3 regions of the Bradyrhizobium sp. S3.3.6 genome follow, and region 1 is predicted to be linked to each of the others. Evidence: predicted binding sites of a transcription regulator. Region 1 holds the regulator's gene; each other region holds the start of a gene.
The links. The regulator PhoB, encoded in region 1, activates phosphate uptake and scavenging genes when phosphate is short. The targets are predictions, from matches to a motif close to TGTCATNNANCTGTCAT.
Positions count from the first base shown of each region.

Region 1 (6,252 bases):
GTCGACGACAACTCCGAGTCATCGCCAAAAGGGGTTCCTGTGGTTAAGGGTCCCGGATCTGCGCTTACGCTTGTCCGGGACGACAGCGGAGGATGGGGCCGCTCGCACAGCCACCTCGCCCCGCCACAGTGTTACTTCACCGCGTCAAAACACCAGGCCAGAATGCCCTTCTGCGCATGCAGGCGGTTTTCGGCCTCGTCGAACACGACCGATTGCGGGCCGTCGATCACCTCGTCGGTGACCTCCTCGCCGCGATGGGCGGGCAGGCAGTGCATGAACAGCGCGTCGGGCTTGGCCAGCGACATCAGCTTGGAATTGACCTGGTAGGGCTTGAGCACGTTGTGGCGGTGCTCGCCTTCCTTGTCGCCCATCGACACCCAGGTGTCGGTGACGACACAATCGGCATCCTTCACGGCGGCCTCGGGATCGGTGCCGAGCACGATCGGCGCACCGGTGGCCTTGATGAAGTCGCGCATCACCTTCTTCGGGGCGAGCTCCGGCGGGGTTGCGACATTGAGGTTGAACTTGAAGCGCTCGGCGGCATGGGCCCACGACGCCAGCACGTTGTTGTCGTCGCCGGTCCAGGCCACGGTGCGACCTTCGATCGGGCCGCGATGCTCTTCGTAAGTCAGGAGATCGGCCATCACCTGGCACGGATGCGAGCGCCGCGTCAGGCCGTTGATGACAGGCACGGTCGCGTTCGCCGCGAGCTCCAGCAGCGCCTCGTGATTGAGGATGCGGATCATGATGGCGTCGACATAGCGCGACAGCACTCGCGCGGTGTCGGCAATGGTCTCGCCGCGGCCAAGCTGCATCTCGGCGCCGGTGAGCATGATGGGCTCGCCGCCGAGCTGGCGCATGGCAACGTCGAACGACACGCGCGTGCGGGTCGACGGGCGCTCGAAGATCATCGCCAGCGTCTTGCCTTCGAGCGGCTTGACCGGCTGATGCGCCTTCTGCTTCGCCTTCATGGCGGAGGAGGCCGCGAGCATGCTCTTGAGCTCCGACAGCGGCAGCTCGTTGATATCGAGGAAGTGTTTTGGCGTCTTGCTCATCAGCTTGCCGCCCGCTTGTTGCCTGAGAGCGCAGCGCAGGCGCGTTCAAGCCGGCCGACGCTGTCCTCGATCTCGGCTTCGGTGACGATCAAGGGCGGCAGGAAGCGCACGACATTGTCGCCAGCGCCGACGGTGAGCAGTTTTTCGTTGCGCAGCGCTGCGACCAGATCGCCGGAGGGCACCACGGCCTTGATGCCGATCAGGAGCCCCTCGCCGCGGACCTCGCTGACGACATCGGGGTGACGATCGATCACGGAGGCGAGCTTCTGCTTGAGCAGCAGCGACATCTTCTGCACGTGGTCGAAGAAGCCGGGCTTGAGCATGACGTCGAGCACGGCGTTCGCGGCCGAGATCGCCAGCGGATTGCCGCCGAAGGTCGAGCCGTGCGAGCCGGGCCCCATGCCGGTGGCCGCATCCGCGGTCGCCAGCACCGCGCCGATCGGGAAGCCGCCGCCGAGCGCCTTGGCCAGCGACATCACGTCAGGCGTGACGCCGGTGCGGCGGTGGGCGAAGAGATCGCCGGTGCGGCCCATGCCAGTCTGCACCTCGTCGAAGGCGAGCAGCAGGCCCTTCTCGTCGCAGAGCTGGCGCAACGCCCTCAGGAAAGAAGGCGTCGCCGAACGAACGCCGCCCTCGCCCTGGATCGGCTCGATCAGGATGCCGGCGGTCTGCGGACCGATCGTCTTCTTCACGGCCTCGATGTCGCCGTGCGGGATCTGGTCGAAACCGTCCATCGGCGGACCGAAACCTTCGAGATATTTTGCAGAGCCGGTCGCAGCCAGCGTCGCCAGCGTGCGGCCGTGGAAGGCGCCTTCGAAGGTGATGATGCGGTAGCGCTCCGGATGTCCTTTGGAGAAGTGATGATGGCGGACCAGCTTGATCACACCCTCCAGCGCTTCGGCGCCGGAATTGCAGAAGAACACGAAGTCCGCAAAACTCTCGTTGCAGAGACGCGCGGCGAGCTTCTCGCCGTCCGGGCTCTGGAACAGGTTCGACATGTGCCAGAGTTTTGTGGCCTGCTCCTGCAGCGCCTTGACCAGCGCGGGATGGGCATGGCCGAGCGCATTCACCGCCACGCCCGAGGTGAAATCGAGATAGCGATCGCCATTGGTTGCGATCAACCAGACGCCTTCACCGCGCTCAAAACCGATGTCGGTTCTGGCGAAAACGGGGAGCAAGTGCGGCGCTGCGCTGTTAGCCATGATGGTCTCTTTGGATGTTTCGGACGGCCTGAAACTGCGTTGCGCAGCGCATCATTGGTCCGGAAAACGAAACGTGCCGCCTTTTAAGGGCGGCACGCATCACTATCTTATGCTTGGCACCATTGGTGTCAATGCCGCCCGGAAAGCCCCGCGAAACCCAGATTCCGTAGTCTTGCGGTACCGAATTTGCGGGTTTTGGCCACGGAACATGTGGAAGCGAGTCGGCGGACTCTTGCGCGTGAGTCACGCCATATTGTAGCGTCTGGCTTGTCAGATACGACATCTCGTGCAGCGGTTCTGATCCCAAAAGTCCTCATGTACCGGCGTAAACGTTCGGGCGTATCATTGCGCCCGGCGAGCCTTAAGGGATTCTGGCGGCACGGATTTTTCGAGGCTTAGGCATTCGTTGTGCGGCCCCCAGGATGGCAGGCGCGCGGCGAAGGAAAGGGTGCAATGACGGTTTTGACCTGGTCCGACGATCGCGTCGAACAGCTGAAAAAGCTCTGGGAGGCCGGACTTTCGGCCAGCCAGATCGCCGCTGAGCTTGGGAATGTCACCCGTAACGCCGTGATCGGCAAGGTTCACCGGCTCGGCTTGTCGGGCCGCGCCAAGAGCCCGTCTTCGGCAGCTCCGCGGCCGCGCAAGGCGCGTCCAGCGCCGCACATGATGCGGGTGAGCAGGCCCATCGCACGCGGCAATACCGCGCTGGCGCAGGCTTTCGAGGTCGAGGTCGAGGCTGAACCGGTCACCTACGACAACGTGGTACCGATGAGCCAGCGGCTGTCGCTGCTCGAATTGAACGAGGCGACCTGCCACTGGCCGGTCGGCGATCCCTCGAGCCCGGATTTCTTCTTCTGCGGCGGCAAAGCGCTCTCCGGCCTGCCCTATTGCGCCCAGCACTCGCGGGTCGCGTATCAGCCGGCAGCGGATCGCAGGCGGGCCCCGGCGAAGCCGGCGCGCTGAGTTAGTCGGCTTCCAAGACTTCGCCGTCCAAGCGGCGGCGGCTCAACTTGCGACGGCGCTAACTCCCTCCGCCGTCGTCCCGGACAAGCGCGCCTCAAGCGCGCGCAGATCCGGGACCCATAACCACCGCGAGATGTGGTTACGGGTACTCGGAGTTACCTTTTTCGTGCAACAACGACGCCCTGTGGTTATGGGTCCCGGATCTGCACTCCGCTCCAGACAACGCTGCGCGTTGCCAGGAGCTGCGCTTGTCCGGGACGACAGCTGAGATTGCTGCCCCAGCCGAGCTCACGTCAGCCAACCCTACGCCTGCTCGGCCTTCGCGAACCGATCGTCCAGCGCGTAGCCCGCGCCGCGGACGGTGCGGATCGGGTCCTGCTCGCGGCCGAGATTGAGCAGCTTGCGCAGGCGGCCGATATGCACATCGACAGTGCGCTCATCGATGTAGATGTCGCGGCCCCAGACGCTGTCGAGCAACTGCTCGCGCGAGAACACGCGGCCGGGATGCTCCAGGAAGAACTCCAGCAGGCGATATTCGGTCGGGCCGAGATCGATCGGCCGGCCCGAGCGCGCCACGCGGCGCTTTTCGCGGTCGAGCTCGATGTCGCCGAAGGCCAGCACGGTTGCGAGCCGCTCCGGACTTGCGCGCCGCAGCAGGCCCTTCACGCGCGCCAGGAGCTCGGGCACCGAGAACGGCTTGACGATGTAGTCGTCGGCGCCGGTCGCCAGGCCCCGCACCCGCTCGCTCTCCTCGCCACGCGCGGTGAGCATGATGATCGGCAGCTGCTTGGTGTCGGATCGCGCACGCAACCGCCGGCACAGCTCGATGCCTGATAGCCCCGGCAGCATCCAGTCAAGCACGATCAGATCGGGGATGTGCTCCTTGAGGCGGGTGTCGGCGTCGTCGCCGCGCATTACCGTCTCGACGTCATAGCCGTCGCCTTCGAGGTTGTAGCGGAGAAGCTCGGTCAGAGCTTCCTCGTCCTCAACCACCATAATGCGTGCGCCCATCGGGTCGTCGCTCCTTGCGTAATCAGGTGTTCGGGACCGTGGTGGCGAAGGTCGTCATGTCGCCCTTCGGCCGCTTGTCGGTGATCGCCTGGCCTTCGATCATGTAGAACACGGTCTCGGCAATGTTGGTGGCATGGTCGCCGATCCGCTCGATGTTCTTGGCGCAGAACATCAGATGGATGCAGAACGAGATGTTGCGCGGATCCTCCATCATGTAGGTGAGGAGCTCACGGAACAGCGAGGTGCAGATGGCGTCGACTTCCTCGTCGCCCTTCCACACCGCCATCGCCGCCGGCAGATCGTGCGCGGCATAGGCGTCCAGCACCGACTTGACCTGCTGCTGCACGAGGTCGGTCATGTGCTCGAGGCCGCGGAACAGCTTGAGCGGATGGAAATCCGTCTCCAGCGCCGCGACGCGCTTGCCCATGTTCTTGGCGAGGTCGCCGATGCGCTCGAGATCGGTCGCGACGCGCATGGCGCCGACGATCTCGCGCAGATCCACCGCCATCGGCTGGCGGCGCGCGATCGTGAGCACGGCGCGCTCCTCGATCTTCTTCTGCAGCGTGTCGAGCTCGGCGTCGATGGCGACGACGCGCTGGCCGAGCGCGACGTCGCGGCGGATCAGCGCATCGACGGAATCGACGATCATGCGCTCGGCGATGCCGCCCATCTCGGCGACCAGGCGCGTGAGCTCCTGGAGGTCGGTGTCGAAGGCCTTTGCGGTATGTTCAGAACCCATGTGCCGTCTCCTCAGCCGAACCGGCCGGTGATGTAATCCTGCGTGCGCCGGTCGGTCGGCGATGTGAATATCTTGCTGGTGTCGTCGAACTCTATCAGCTCGCCGAGATACATGAAGGCGGTCTTGTCGGAGACGCGGGCGGCCTGCTGCATGTTGTGGGTCACGATCGCGATCGTGTAGTTCTCGGACAGCTCCTGGATCAGCTCCTCGACCTTGGCGGTCGAGATCGGGTCGAGCGCCGAGCAGGGCTCGTCGAACAGGATCACCTCGGGCCGCACCGCAACGGTGCGGGCGATGCAGAGGCGCTGCTGCTGGCCGCCGGAGAGCGACAGGCCGGAGGCGTTGAGCTTGTCCTTGACCTCGTTCCACAGCGCGCCGCCGCGCAGCGCCTTCTCGACGCGGTCGTCCATCTCGGATTTCGAGATCTTCTCATAGAGACGGATGCCGAAGGCGATGTTCTCGTAGATCGTCATCGGGAACGGCGTCGGCTTCTGGAACACCATGCCGACGCGGGCGCGCAGCAGATTGAGGTCGAGCTTGGGGTCGAGGATGTTGGTCTGGTCGAGCATCAGCTGACCGGTGACGCGCTGGCCCGGATAGAGGTCGTACATCCGGTTGAAGATGCGCAGCAGGGTCGACTTGCCGCAGCCCGACGGGCCGATGAAGGCGGTGACCCGGTTGGTGCCGAGCGCCAGGTTGATGTTCTTCAGCGCGTGGTGCTCGCCGTAATAGAAGTTGAGGTTGCGCACCGTCACCTTGGCCGGCGCTTCGGGCAGCATCGGCGCCTGGGGCAGACCGCCGGCCGCGCTCATCGATACGGAAAGATCGGTCATTTTGCGGTCCTCTCGGCGCTGAGAATGCGCGCGCCAATATTCAGGGCAAGAACGGTCAGGGTGATGAGCAGGGCGCCGCTCCAGGCGAGCTGCTTCCAATAGGCGTAGGGGCTCTGGACGAAGTTGTTGATGGTGACCGGCAGGTTCGCCATGGTCTTGTTCAGGCCGAGGCTGAAGAACTGGTTCGACAGCGCGGTGAAGAGCAGCGGCGCGGTTTCGCCGGCGACGCGGGCGGTCGCGAGCAGCACGCCGGTGATGAGACCGGATCGTGCCGCACGATAAGCGATCCGCTTGATCACCAGCGAGCGCGGCAGGCCGAGCGCGGAGGCCGCCTCGCGCAGCGCGTTCGGCACCAGGAGCAGCATGTCCTCGGTCGTGCGCAGCACCACCGGGATCACGATGACGGCGAGCGCGAGCGAGCCTGCGATCGCCGAGAAGCCACGCATCGG
Region 1 is NZ_JBEPOT010000005.1:349,646-355,897, forward strand. It holds gene argF (ornithine carbamoyltransferase) at 132-1,055, opposite strand; gene ABID59_RS18075 (aspartate aminotransferase family protein) at 1,055-2,257, opposite strand; gene ABID59_RS18080 (GcrA family cell cycle regulator) at 2,711-3,220, shown strand; gene phoB (phosphate regulon transcriptional regulator PhoB) at 3,524-4,231, opposite strand; gene phoU (phosphate signaling complex protein PhoU) at 4,254-4,970, opposite strand; gene pstB (phosphate ABC transporter ATP-binding protein PstB) at 4,982-5,803, opposite strand; gene pstA (phosphate ABC transporter permease PstA) at 5,800-6,252, opposite strand, start outside.

Region 2 (6,252 bases), on a different contig from region 1:
CTTCTGCTGCTGGGCATCTGGCATGTGCTGTCTGGGCGCGCGGCCGATCTGGTGGAGAAGCGGCGACGGCTGCGCGTCTGGTATGCCGTCGTCACCGTGCTCTATGCCCTGTTCATTATTGCATCGGACTGGCTCTGGCCCGGCGGCCTGTCCGTGTCATCGCTCAGTCTCGCCAACGCGGCCGGCTTGACGGCGGTGATATTCCTGTTCGCCGTGCTGGGCACGCTGGCCTCGACTGAACCACCGCTGGTGCCCGCGCCTGCGCTGGCGAGCCAGCCGACCGTGATTTCGCATGATCCACCGGCAGCAGTGCCGGCAACCGAACCCGATGCAGCCGAACTCGCGGCGCTGCGCCGCCTGCTCGACCACGACAAGGTCTTTCGCGAGCCGGACCTGAGCATCGCAACATTGTCACGGAAGCTCGAGATTCCGGAATACCGGCTGCGCCATCTGATCAACCGGCAGCTCGGCCATCGCAATTTCAGCGCCTTCGTCAGCGGCTATCGTCTGGCTGAGGTCGAGGCCGCGCTGAGCGATCCCACGCAAGCCGCAGTGCCTATCCTGACCATTGCGCTCGACGCCGGCTTCGGCTCGATCGGGCCCTTCAATCGCGCCTTCAAGGCGCATACCGGCCTGACGCCGTCCGAATATCGGCGAGCTCGTGCCGGCGGTGTGGCAGGGGCCGAAATCTAGCCGTTTCCTGATTTGACGGGCCCTTTGCAGGAATCGGCCAGTCTTCGTTCAGGAATCGGCGCGCCGCGGCGCTTCCCCCGTGCAACTCATGCCCTGCAGGCGAGACGCCTGCGGATGCGAGGTTGCCATGAAGCCATTGATTTCCGTTCTGCAATTTTCCCTTCCCGCCGTGATCGTGATCGCGACGCTGGAGGGTCTCGTCCTGGCCCTGGTGATGCGCCGTGACTACAATTGGCGCGCCTATCTGGCCTCGCTGGTCGATGCGCTCGGCCGGCAATATCTCGTCTACACGCTGCTGCCGCTCAGCATCGCGCAGCCGCTGGTCGATCTGGCCTGGAGCCACCGGCTGTTCACCATCCCGCTCAACAGCGTGCTGTCGGTGGTCGTGCTCGTGATCGCCCAGGATTTCAGCTACTACTGGTTCCATCGCGCCAGCCACCGGGTTCGCTGGTTCTGGGCGACGCATGCGATCCACCATTCCTCGAACGAGTTCAATCTCGCGGCGTCCTACCGCTTCGGCTGGACCGGGAGGCTGACCGGTGCCGCAATCTTCTACGTGCCGATGATCTGGCTCGGCTTCGCACAGGGACCGGTGTTCATCGCAGCCGGCGTCAATCTGCTCTACCAGTTCTGGCTGCACGCGGAGTGGATCCCGAAACTCGGCTGGCTGGAATATGTGCTCAACACGCCCTCGCATCATCGCGTGCACCATGCCTGCAACGCGGAGTATCTCGATCGCAACTACGGCGGCATCTTCATCGTGTTCGACCGGATGTTCGGCACCTTCGTCGCCGAACGCGACGACCTGCCGTGCAATTACGGCCTGGTGAAGCCGCTGCGCTCCAACAATCCGGTCGTCATCGCGTTTCACGAATGGGCGGCGCTCGGGCGCGATCTCTGGCGATCGCCGACCTGGCGGGGCCGGTTCGCCTGCCTGATCGGCCCGCCGGGCGATGGGCCGGCGATGTCGGTGGTCACGACGCCGACGGCGCGCGATGCCGGTCAGAACGTCGACGTTGCGGTGGGATGAAGTGGCGCACCATTCAGAACAAAACCGCGAACCCATATACAGTTGAAATTGCTTGTGATTTTTTCACGCCCGGGGATGCGGCGGCCATCGGCGCCGACGTCGGCCTCACGCGCTGCGGTAGGGAATTTTCAGCACGCCTCACGACAGCGTGCGCCTTTCGCTCCGGGATCGTAGTATTGTCGTCGAACTGTTGAAGCTTCGAGACCGAAGATTTCACGTACGCACTCGATCGCGGCGCTCGAAGAGTGCACTCCAGAATCAGGCTGATGACCGCGACTGCGGTCGGACGGCGCGGCAAATGGAGGACATGATGGCGTGGCGTGACGACAGGGCCCGGGCAACCCTGATCCGCGATGCAGCGGGCAGCGTGCCGCCGGGCAAGAGCCCCCGGGCCTTTGCCGAGCCCTTGTTCGGCTACAGCAATATCGAGGATCTCGCCCATTACGATGCCGCCTCGCTTGCCCTTCTGGCGGAGCACGCCTGGGAGCACGTGCAGCGACGCACGGCCGGCAGCGCCGATATCCGCGTTGCCAATCCGACGTTGCCGAATGGGCGCGAGATTTCCGTGCTGGAGATTCTCAACGACAACATGCCCTTCCTGTTCGATTCCACGATGGCGGAGCTCGCCGAGCAGGGCATCGAAGTCACCCTCGTCGCTCACCCGATCATCGCCGTGGAGCGCGATGACGAGGGCAAGCTGCTCCGCTTCTACGGCGAAGCACTGCCCGAGGGAGTAAAGGGCGCGCGCGAAAGCCTGATTCACCTCCACATCACCCGCCTGGACGCGGATGCCGATCGCCAGAAGCTGGTCGATGGCCTCACCAGAACGTTGAACGACGTCCGCGCCTGCGTCGCCGACTGGCGGGTCATGCGTGACCGCGTCGAGGAAGCGATCAAGACTTTCTCTTCCAATCCTCCGCCGCTGCCGATCGACGAGGTCGCCGAAGCCAACCAGTTCCTGCAATGGCTCTGCGCGGACAATTTCACCTTCCTCGGCGTGCGCGAATATCGCTTCTCGCCGGACAGCGATGGGTCGGACGACATTACGACCGGCGAAGGCCTCGGCATCTTGCGCGATCCGGACGTGAAGGTCCTGCGCCGCGGCAACGAAATGGTGGTGATGACATCGGAAATTCGCCAGTTCATGCGCGAACCGACCCTGCTGACCGTCTTCAAGGCCAATGTCTCTAGCCGCGTCCATCGCCGCATCCGGATGGATTATGTGGGCATCAAGCTCTATGCGCCCGACGGCCGGCTCGAGGGCGAATTGCGCGTCGTCGGCCTGTTTACCTCAGGCGCCTATACCCGCTCGGTGCGGCAGATCCCTTATGTGCGCCACAAGGTTTCGCGGGTGCTGCAGCGCGCCGGCTTCGACCCGAACGGCCATTCGGGCAAGGCGCTCATGCATATCCTCGAAGATTATCCGCGTGACGAGCTATTCCAGATCGACGTCGACACGCTCTACAATTTCGTCATCGAGGTCCTGCTCCTCTACGAGCGCCCGCGCGTCCGGGCGCTGGCGCGGGTAGACAAGTTCGATCGCTTCGTATCCATCCTCACCTTCATTCCGCGCGACAAATACGATAGCGACGTCCGCACGCGCGTCGGAACCTTCCTGTCGCAGGTCTACAAGGGGACCCTGTCAGCTTCCTACGTATCATTCCCTGAAGGCGCGCTTGCGCGCGTCCACTTCATCATCGGGCGCTATGAAGGCAAAACGCCAGTCGTCGAGCGCGCCACGCTCGAAGCCGGGATCAGCGCTATTGCCGCGACCTGGGCCGACAAGCTGAAGGCCGCGCTCGCCGCGTCGACCGACGGCATGCGGGCGCGCATGCTCGCCAACCGCTATGCCAAGTCCTTTAGCGGCGGCTATACCGAGGCTTTCACTGCGGAGCAGGCGATCGCCGATATCGCGACCATCGAAAGGCTGACCCCGGCCCGCCCGGTGACGATTTCGGTTCACCGCGACAAGGGCGAGGACGATCCCAGGCGCTTTGCCCTGAAGGTGTTCTCCGACGCCGCACCGCTATCGCTGTCCTATCGCGTGCCGGTGATCGAAAATCATGGCCTGCGCGTGGTCAACGAACGCACTTATCAGATCGTGCCCGGTAACAGACCCGAGCCGGTCTGGCTGCACGATATGACGATCGAGACCAGCGACGGCCGGCCGATCGACACCAGTCCGGAATTCAGCCATCGTCTGGAAGCCTCGATCATGGCGGTGGTCACGGATCGCGCCGAATCCGACGGGTATAATGCCTTGATCCTGCGCACGGCCCTGGGCTGGCGGGAAGTCTCGACCATCCGGGCGCTGTCGCGCTACTTGCACCAGATCCGCGCTCCCTTCACCCAGGATTATATGTGGGAGACCTTGCGCAAGAACGCCGCGATCACGGCCAGCCTCGTCGCGCTGTTCCAGACCCGCCTCGATCCGCGTCTCGCCGTTACTGATTCCGAGCGCTCGGCAGGCGAGACGGCCCTGCTTGCCGAGATCGAGGAGCAGCTTAAATCCGTTGCCTCGCTCGACGAAGACCGCATCCTGCGCCGTTTCACCAATCTGGTGCAGGCGACCATCCGCACCAATCTGTGGCAGATCGGCGAGGATGGACATCCGCGTCCGGTGATCTCCTTCAAGTTCGATGCGCGCCGAATCGACGACCTGCCAACTCCACGACCTCTCTACGAGATCTTCGTCTATTCACCTCGTCTCGAAGGCATTCACCTGCGCTTCGGCAAGGTTGCGCGCGGTGGCCTGCGCTGGTCCGATCGGCCGCAGGATTTCCGTACCGAGATCCTGGGCCTCGTGAAGGCGCAGCAGGTCAAGAATGCCGTGATCGTACCAGTCGGCGCCAAAGGCGGCTTCGTGCCCAAGCGCCTACCGTCGCCGTCCAATCGCGACCACTTTATGGCGGAAGGCACCGAAGCCTATCGCATCTTTGTTCGCTCGCTGCTCGAACTCACCGACAATCTCGACGGCGACATCGTCGTGCCACCCGATTCGACCGTGCGGCATGACGGCGACGACCCCTATCTCGTCGTCGCCGCCGACAAGGGCACCGCCACTTTCTCCGACATCGCCAACACGATCTCCGCCGAGAAGCACCATTGGCTCGGCGACGCCTTCGCCTCCGGCGGCAGCCAGGGCTACGACCACAAGAAGATGGGGATCACGGCGCGCGGCGCCTGGGAGGCGGTCAAGCGCCACTTCCGCGAGCTCGGCACCGACATCCAGACCATGCCGTTCACCGTGGTCGGCGTCGGCGACATGTCCGGCGACGTGTTCGGCAACGGCATGCTGCTCTCGCCGGCGACAAAGCTTGTGGCCGCCTTCGATCACCGCGACATCTTCATCGATCCCTCGCCGGATCCCACGATCAGCCTCGCCGAGCGGAAGCGCCTGTTCGACCTGCCACGGTCGAGCTGGCAGGACTACGACAAGTCGCTGATCTCGCAAGGCGGCGGCGTGTTCTCGCGCCAGCTCAAGGCGATCCCGCTCGCGCCGGAAGTGCGCACCCTGCTCGATCTCGACAAGCCGCAAGCCACGCCTTTCGAGGTGATGACGGCGATCCTGAAGGCGCGCGTGGACCTCTTGTGGTTTGGCGGCATCGGCACCTATATCCGCGCGGCGGCGGAAAGCGACGATCAGGCCGGCGACCGCGCCAACGATCCGATCCGCATCACTGGCGGCGACGTGCGTGCCCGGGTGATCGGCGAAGGCGCCAATCTCGGCGTCACCCAGCGCGGCCGCATCGAAGCGGCGCAAAAAGGCGTCAAGCTCAACACCGACGCCATCGACAATTCGGCCGGCGTGAACACGTCCGACGTCGAGGTCAATATCAAGATCGCGCTCGCGCGCCTCGAGCGCGAGGGACGCCTCGGCCCCGCTGACCGCAACAGCCTGCTTGCTGCGATGACCGACGAGGTCGGCGCGCTGGTGCTGCGCAACAACTATCTGCAGACGCTGGCGCTCTCGCTCGCCGAGCGCAAGGGCGTCGCCGAGACGGGCTTCCTCGCCCGCCTGATGCAGTCGCTCGAGCAGCGCGGCCTGCTCAGTCGCACGGTGGAGTTCCTTCCTGATGACGCAGCGCTCGCCGAGCGAGCACGGCGCGGCCAAGCCCTGACAAGGCCAGAACTCGCCGTATTGCTCGCCTACGCCAAGCTGACGCTCTACGACGACCTGCTTCTCACCAGCGTGCCGGACGATCCTTATCTCGCCCGCAGACTGTCCCTTTACTTTCCGCGCGAGCTTCCCGACAAGTTCCCGACCGCGGTCGAGCTCCATCGCCTCCGACGCGAGATCATCGCAACCAGTCTCGTCAATGCCGTGATCAACCGCGGGGGCCCGGCCTGCATCGTGCGCCTGACCGACGAGACCGACGCCGATATCTCGACCATCGTCATGGCGCAGGTCGCGGTGGACGCGATCTACGAGCTCAGGCGGCTCAATGACGCGATCGACGCGCTTGACACACGTATCGACGGGCAGCTGCAGCTCAGCCTCTACGCGGCGATCCAGGAGCTCCTGCTCT
Region 2 is NZ_JBEPOT010000009.1:183,830-190,081, forward strand. It holds gene ABID59_RS25030 (AraC family transcriptional regulator) at 1-693, shown strand, start outside; gene ABID59_RS25035 (sterol desaturase family protein) at 821-1,723, shown strand; gene ABID59_RS25040 (NAD-glutamate dehydrogenase) at 2,022-6,252, shown strand, end outside.
Region 2: a site for PhoB is predicted at 1,901-1,917, ahead of ABID59_RS25040 (NAD-glutamate dehydrogenase). Genes of this name have one in related genera too.

Region 3 (6,252 bases), on a different contig from region 1:
GCCTTGATCAGCGCGGACATGTTGGAGCCGCGGCCGGAAATCAGGATGGCGACGCGGCGCTTCATCACAGCGCCAGGTCGAGATGGCCGTTATAGACGACGCGGTGCTCGCCCTCGGCCGGGATCACGGTGCCGAGTTGCGCCACGGTCTCGCCGGCATGGGTGAAAACCCGCACGACCTCGTCGACCTTCTCAGGCTCGACGATCGCGATCATGCCGATGCCGCAGTTGAAGGTCCTGAGCATTTCGAGCTCGGCGATGCCGGCTTGCGCCGCCAGCCATTTGAACACGGGCAGCACGGGCAGGCGCGCCAGATCGATGCCGACACCGAGATGGCTCGGCAGCACGCGCGGAATGTTGTCGGTGAAGCCGCCGCCGGTGATGTGGGCGAGGCCCTTCACCGCAGCCGTTTCGCGGATCGCGCGCAGGCAGGATTTGACGTAGAGCCGCGTCGGCGTCAGCAGCGCGCCGCCAAGCGTCATCACCGGCGCGAACGGCGCCTGCGCCTCGAAGCCGAGGCCGGATTGTTCCACGATCTTGCGCACCAGCGAGAAGCCGTTGGAGTGCACGCCCGACGAGGCCAGGCCGATCACGGCGTCGCCTGCGGCAATGTCCTTGCGCGGCAGCAGCGTGCCCCGCTCGGCTGCGCCGACGGCAAAGCCGCCGAGATCATAGTCGCCGTCCTTGTAGAGGCCGGGCATTTCAGCGGTCTCGCCGCCGATCAGCGCGCAGCCGGACTCGCGGCAGCCTTCGGCGACGCCGGCGACAATCGAGGCGGTCGCCTCCGGGTCGAGCTTGCCGCAGGCAAAATAGTCGAGGAAGAACAGCGGCTCGGCGCCCTGCACCACGAGGTCGTTGACGCTCATGGCGACGAGGTCGATGCCGATCCCGCCATGCAGGCCGGTCTCGATCGCGATCTTGACCTTGGTGCCGACGCCGTCGGTGGCCGCGACCAGGACAGGGTCCTTGAAGCCGGCCGCCTTGAGGTCGAACAGGCCGCCGAATCCGCCGATCTCGGCGTCGGCGCCTGGCCGTGCAGTGGCGCGCACCATCGGCTTGATCAGGTCGACCAGGCGGTTGCCCGCGTCGATATCGACGCCTGAATCGGCGTAAGTGAGGCCGTTTTTGCGGTCGGTCATGCCCGATTTCCAGTGGGTTTGCGGCTGGTTACGTCGAATTCCGGGGACACGCAATGGCAAGCGTGGCGCCCCGCCCTATACTATGTAGATATCAACCGGTTCGGCCTCCAAGGGGCCGGATTTCGAGGTCAGGTCGGGTGCCGGGAAGCGCCGCGTGAGTATTCCGAACATCATTACCCTGGGCCGCATCATGCTGGTCCCGATCATCGTCTGGGCCATCGTGTCGAGCCAAATGGAGGTGGCGTTCACCGTCTTCCTGGTCGCCGGCATCAGCGACGCCGTCGACGGCTTTCTGGCCAAGCGCTTCAACATGGCGAGCGAGCTAGGCGCCCTGCTCGACCCCCTGGCCGACAAGGCGCTGCTGGTGTCGATCTACCTCGCGCTCGGCATCTGGGGCGACATTCCGCGCTGGATCGTGATCCTGGTGGTGTCGCGCGACATCATGATCGTGGCGGCAGTGATCGTGTCCTGGCTGTTCGACAAGCCGGTCGAGATGAAGCCGTCGATGGTCTCCAAGCTCAACACCGCGGCCCAGGTGGCCTATGCGGCGCTGGTGCTGGCCTCGCTCGCCTTCGGCTTCAAGTCGGGGCCCTATGATATCATCCTGATGGGCCTCGTTACGGTGTTCACGCTGTCCTCCGTGTCGCTCTATCTCGTCGAGTGGCTACGGCACATGAGCACTATTGATGGCAAGTAGCACTATTGATGCCAAGTAGCACGATCGGGGCCAAATGAGCCGGGAGGCGGCCGCGCAAAAGGCCAACTCCCGATCGAATAAGTCTATCCTCTTCAAACACAGCCGGCGCGCCGGCACGGAGCAAAGCAAGCGTGGCAGGCCGCGTTCATCCCCGACAATTGGCGTTTTCGCTTCCGCATGCGGAGAGCCTCAGCCGGGACAATTTCCTCGAGGGCCCTGCCAATGCCGCAGGCCTCGCGCTGATCGACGGCTGGCCGGAATGGCCGAACCGGGTCATGTGGCTCGCCGGCCCCGAAGGCTCAGGCAAGAGCCATCTCGGCGCGATCTGGGCCGAGGAGGCCGGCGCCCGTTCGAGCGCGGCCAATGCGCTGACCGCAGCCAGCGTCCCCGGCGCGCTCGCGACCGGCGCGCTGGTGGTCGAGGATCTCAAGGCCACGGATTTTGACGAGCGCGCCCTCTTCCATCTGATGAACCTCGCCCGCGAAGACGGCGCCTATGTGCTGTTCACCGGACGTGAGGCGCCGGCGGCGATCGAGGTGGAGCTCCGAGACCTCCGCTCCCGGCTGCGGACGATTCCGGTGATTTCGCTGGCGCCGCCAGACGACCAGCTGTTCCGCGGCCTGATCGTCAAGTTCTGCGCCGACCGCCAGCTCTCCGTGGACGAAAGCGTGGTCAGCTACCTCGCGACCCGGCTGGAGCGGTCGTCGGCCGCCGCCCGGCGCGCCGTGGAGCTGCTCGACGGCGAGGCGCTCCGGCTCGGCCGCCCCGTCACCCGGGCGCTCGCCGCTGAACTGCTGCGCGACGCCTGACCGCCAAGTCCCCCTTTGGTCCACTTTGCGCCCGCTTGACGCGGCGAGGCAGCGGAACATCAATGTCATCGAAACGTCATCGCACTAACACATGCTCCGGCCGGCTTTGCGCATAAGACGCAAATTGGGGCGAACTGAATGGACCGACTTCTCATGGATTTCGTGCAAGCTATTGAAACAAAAGAGAAAGCTGCGGAATCCGAGAGCCTTCCGGCGATCGCCTCAAGCCCCGAGCGATTCATCAATCGCGAGCTCTCCTGGCTGCATTTCAACCGCCGTGTCCTGGAGGAATCGGTCAATCCCAGCCATCCGGTGCTGGAGCGGGTGCGATTCCTGTCGATCTCCGCAAATAACCTCGACGAATTCTTCATGGTCCGCGTCGCCGGCATCAAGGCGCAGGTGCGCGAGGGTATCGCCGAACGTGCCCCCGATGGCCTGACCCCGTCCGAGCAACTCGCGCTCATCAACCGCACCGTTTCGCGGCTTGCTTCCGACCAGCAGGCGATCTGGGCCGATTTGCGCGGCACCCTCGCCGGGGTCGGCATCGCGCTGGTCGACGGCAAGGAGGTCAGCAAGACGGAGCGGACCTGGCTCGAGGATTATTTCCTCAACAACGTGTTCCCACTGCTCACGCCATTGGCGATCGATCCGGCCCACCCCTTCCCGTTCATCCCGAGCCTCGGCTTCACCATCGCGCTCCAGCTCACGCGCGCCATCGACGGCAAGCAGATGAACGCGCTGATCCGCATGCCCGGCAAGATCGATCGCTTCATCCGCCTGCCGACCGACGGCAAGGTGGTGCGCCTGATCTCGCTGGAGCAGGTGACCGGTCTTTTCATCAACCGCCTGTTCCCCGGCTACAATCTCCACGGCCAGGGCGCCTTCCGCATCATCCGCGACTCCGAGCTCGAAATCGAGGAAGAGGCCGAAGACCTCGTCCGCCTGTTCGAGACCGCGCTGAAGCGCCGCCGCCGCGGGTCGGTGATCCGGCTCGAGATCGACGCCAAGATGCCGGAGCAGCTGCGCAGCTTCGTGCAGCACGCGCTGTCGGCCGCCGACGACGAAGTGTTCCTGGTCGACGGCGTGCTCGCCATGAACGAGCTCTCGCAGCTCACCCGGCTCGACCGGCCCGATCTCGAATTCACCCCTTACGTGCCGCGCCATCCCGAACGCGTGCGCGAGCATGGCGGCGACATCTTTGCCGCCATTCGCCAGAAGGACCTGGTCGTCCATCACCCCTACGAATCCTTCGACGTGGTGGTGCAATTCCTGCAGCAGGCCGCGCGCGACCCCGACGTCGTCGCGATCAAGCAGACGCTCTATCGCACCTCCAACAACTCGCCGATCGTGCGCACGCTGGCGGAAGCGGCCGAAGCCGGCAAGTCCGTCACCGCGCTGATTGAGCTGAAGGCGCGCTTCGACGAAGAAGCCAACATCCGCTGGGCGCGCGACCTCGAACGGGCCGGCGTGCAGGTCGTCTACGGCTTCCTCGAGTTGAAGACGCACGCGAAGCTTTCGATGGTGGTACGCCGCGAAGGCGGCAGCCTCACCACTTACGTCCATACCGGCACCGGCAACTATCACCCGGTCACCGCGCGTATTTATACGGACCTCTCTTACTTCACCTCGGAACCGACTATCGGCCGCGACGCCGCGCGCGTGTTCAACTTCATCACGGGCTACGCCGCACCAAGCGATCTGGAAAAGATGGCGGTGTCGCCGCTGACCCTGCGCAAGCGCATCATCGAGCACATCCAGGGCGAGACCGAGCACGCGCGTCACGGCAAGCCCGGCGCGGTCTGGATGAAGATGAATGCGCTGGTCGACCCCGATATCATCGACGCGCTCTACGAGGCCTCACAGGCGGGCGTGCAGGTCGAGCTCGTGGTCCGCGGTATCTGCTGCCTGCGACCCGGCATTCCCGGCCTGTCGGAGAACATCCGCGTCAAGTCGATCATCGGACGCTTTCTGGAACACGGCCGAATCTACTGCTTCGGCATGGGCCAGGGCCTGCCGAGCGCGAAAGCGGCTGTGTATATCTCGTCAGCCGATATGATGCCGCGCAACCTCGACCGCCGCGTCGAGGTGCTGTGTCCGCTGCAAAATCCCACGGTGCATCAGCAGGTTCTCGAACAGATCATGGTCGCGAACCTGAAGGACAATGAGCAGAGCTGGCAGTTGTTGCCGGACGGGTCCTCAACGCGTATGAAGACCGCGAAGGGCGAGGAGCCTTTCAACGTGCACAACTACTTCATGACAAATCCGAGTCTGTCTGGCCGTGGAAAGTCGCTCAAGGAATCCTCGCCGCGCCGTCTCACGCGCAGAAACGAACGCCATCAGTCCTGACCGGAGATTTCTGCCTTGAAACGGCCGCGCAAGCGTGGCGCTAGCGTTGCGGTCATCGACATCGGCTCCAACTCGGTTCGTCTCGTCGTCTACGAGGGACTGACACGGAGCCTGATTCCGATCTTCAACGAGAAGACGCTGTGCGGCCTCGGGCGCGAGGTGCAGAGCACGGGCCTGCTCGCGCCGGATGCCGTCGACAAGGCGCTGACCTCGCTGAAGCGTTTTCGGGCGTTGTGCCGCGTGATGCAGGTCGGCCGCGTGTTTGCGATTGCGACCGCGGCCTGCCGCGATGCTTCCAACGGCCCCGACTTTATCGCCAAAGCCGAGCGCATCTGCGCCGTGAAGATCGAGATCCTGTCGGGACCGCGCGAAGCGAAGCTGTCGGCGCTCGGCGTGCTCTCGGGCATTCACCGCCCCGACGGCATCGTCGGCGATCTCGGCGGCGGCTCGCTCGAGCTGATCGACGTGCGCGGGAGCAGCGTGCGCAGCGGCGTGACGCTGCCGCTCGGCGGCCTCGCGCTGCAGGACCTCGCGCACAAATCGCTCAAGCGCGCCGACCGCATCGTCCGCGAGGCAATCGACGATGTGGCGCAGCTCAAGGCGGGCAGCGGCCGCAGCTTCTATGCGGTCGGCGGCACCTGGCGCGCGCTTGCGCGCATCCACATCATCCAGAGCGGGTACCCGCTCCAGGTGATGCACGGCTATTCGATTTCGGCCGCCGAAGCGCTCGACTTTTCGCGTCGTCTGCGTCGTCTTGCAGCCGCCAACATGCTCGCCGACATCGAGGTCGTCGCGGATGCGCGGCGCCCTCTCCTCACCTATGCCGCGCTGGTGCTCGAGCACATCATCCGGGTCGCAAAACCGAAGACCATCGTGTTTTCGACCTTCGGGGTGCGCGAAGGTCTGCTGCACGAGAAGCTCTCGGAGAGCGAGCGCAACAAGGACGGGCTGATCTGCGCGGCCGAAGAGCTGAACCAGCTGCTGTCACGCTCGGCCAAGCATGCGCGCGAGCTGATCGCCTGGACCGACCGCCTCGCGCGCGTTGTCAAGCTGCGCGAGACCGGGGAGGACCGCCGGCTTCGCCACGCCGCCTGCCTGCTCTCCGACATCGGCTGGCGTGTGCATCCCGACCATCGCGGCGAGCAAACGCTGAGCCTCGTCGTCAACGGCAATTTCGGCGCAATCACGCACATCGAGCGCGCCTTTGTCGGCCTGTCGGTGTTCTATCGCTATGCGGGCTTGAGCGAAGAGAACCAGCCGCC
Region 3 is NZ_JBEPOT010000002.1:45,941-52,192, reverse strand. It holds gene purN (phosphoribosylglycinamide formyltransferase) at 1-65, opposite strand, end outside; gene purM (phosphoribosylformylglycinamidine cyclo-ligase) at 65-1,138, opposite strand; gene ABID59_RS04770 (CDP-alcohol phosphatidyltransferase family protein) at 1,293-1,835, shown strand; gene ABID59_RS04765 (P-loop NTPase family protein) at 1,967-2,644, shown strand; gene ABID59_RS04760 (RNA degradosome polyphosphate kinase) at 2,798-4,990, shown strand; gene ppx (exopolyphosphatase) at 5,006-6,252, shown strand, end outside.
Region 3: a site for PhoB is predicted at 2,708-2,724, ahead of ABID59_RS04760 (RNA degradosome polyphosphate kinase). Genes of this name have one in related genera too.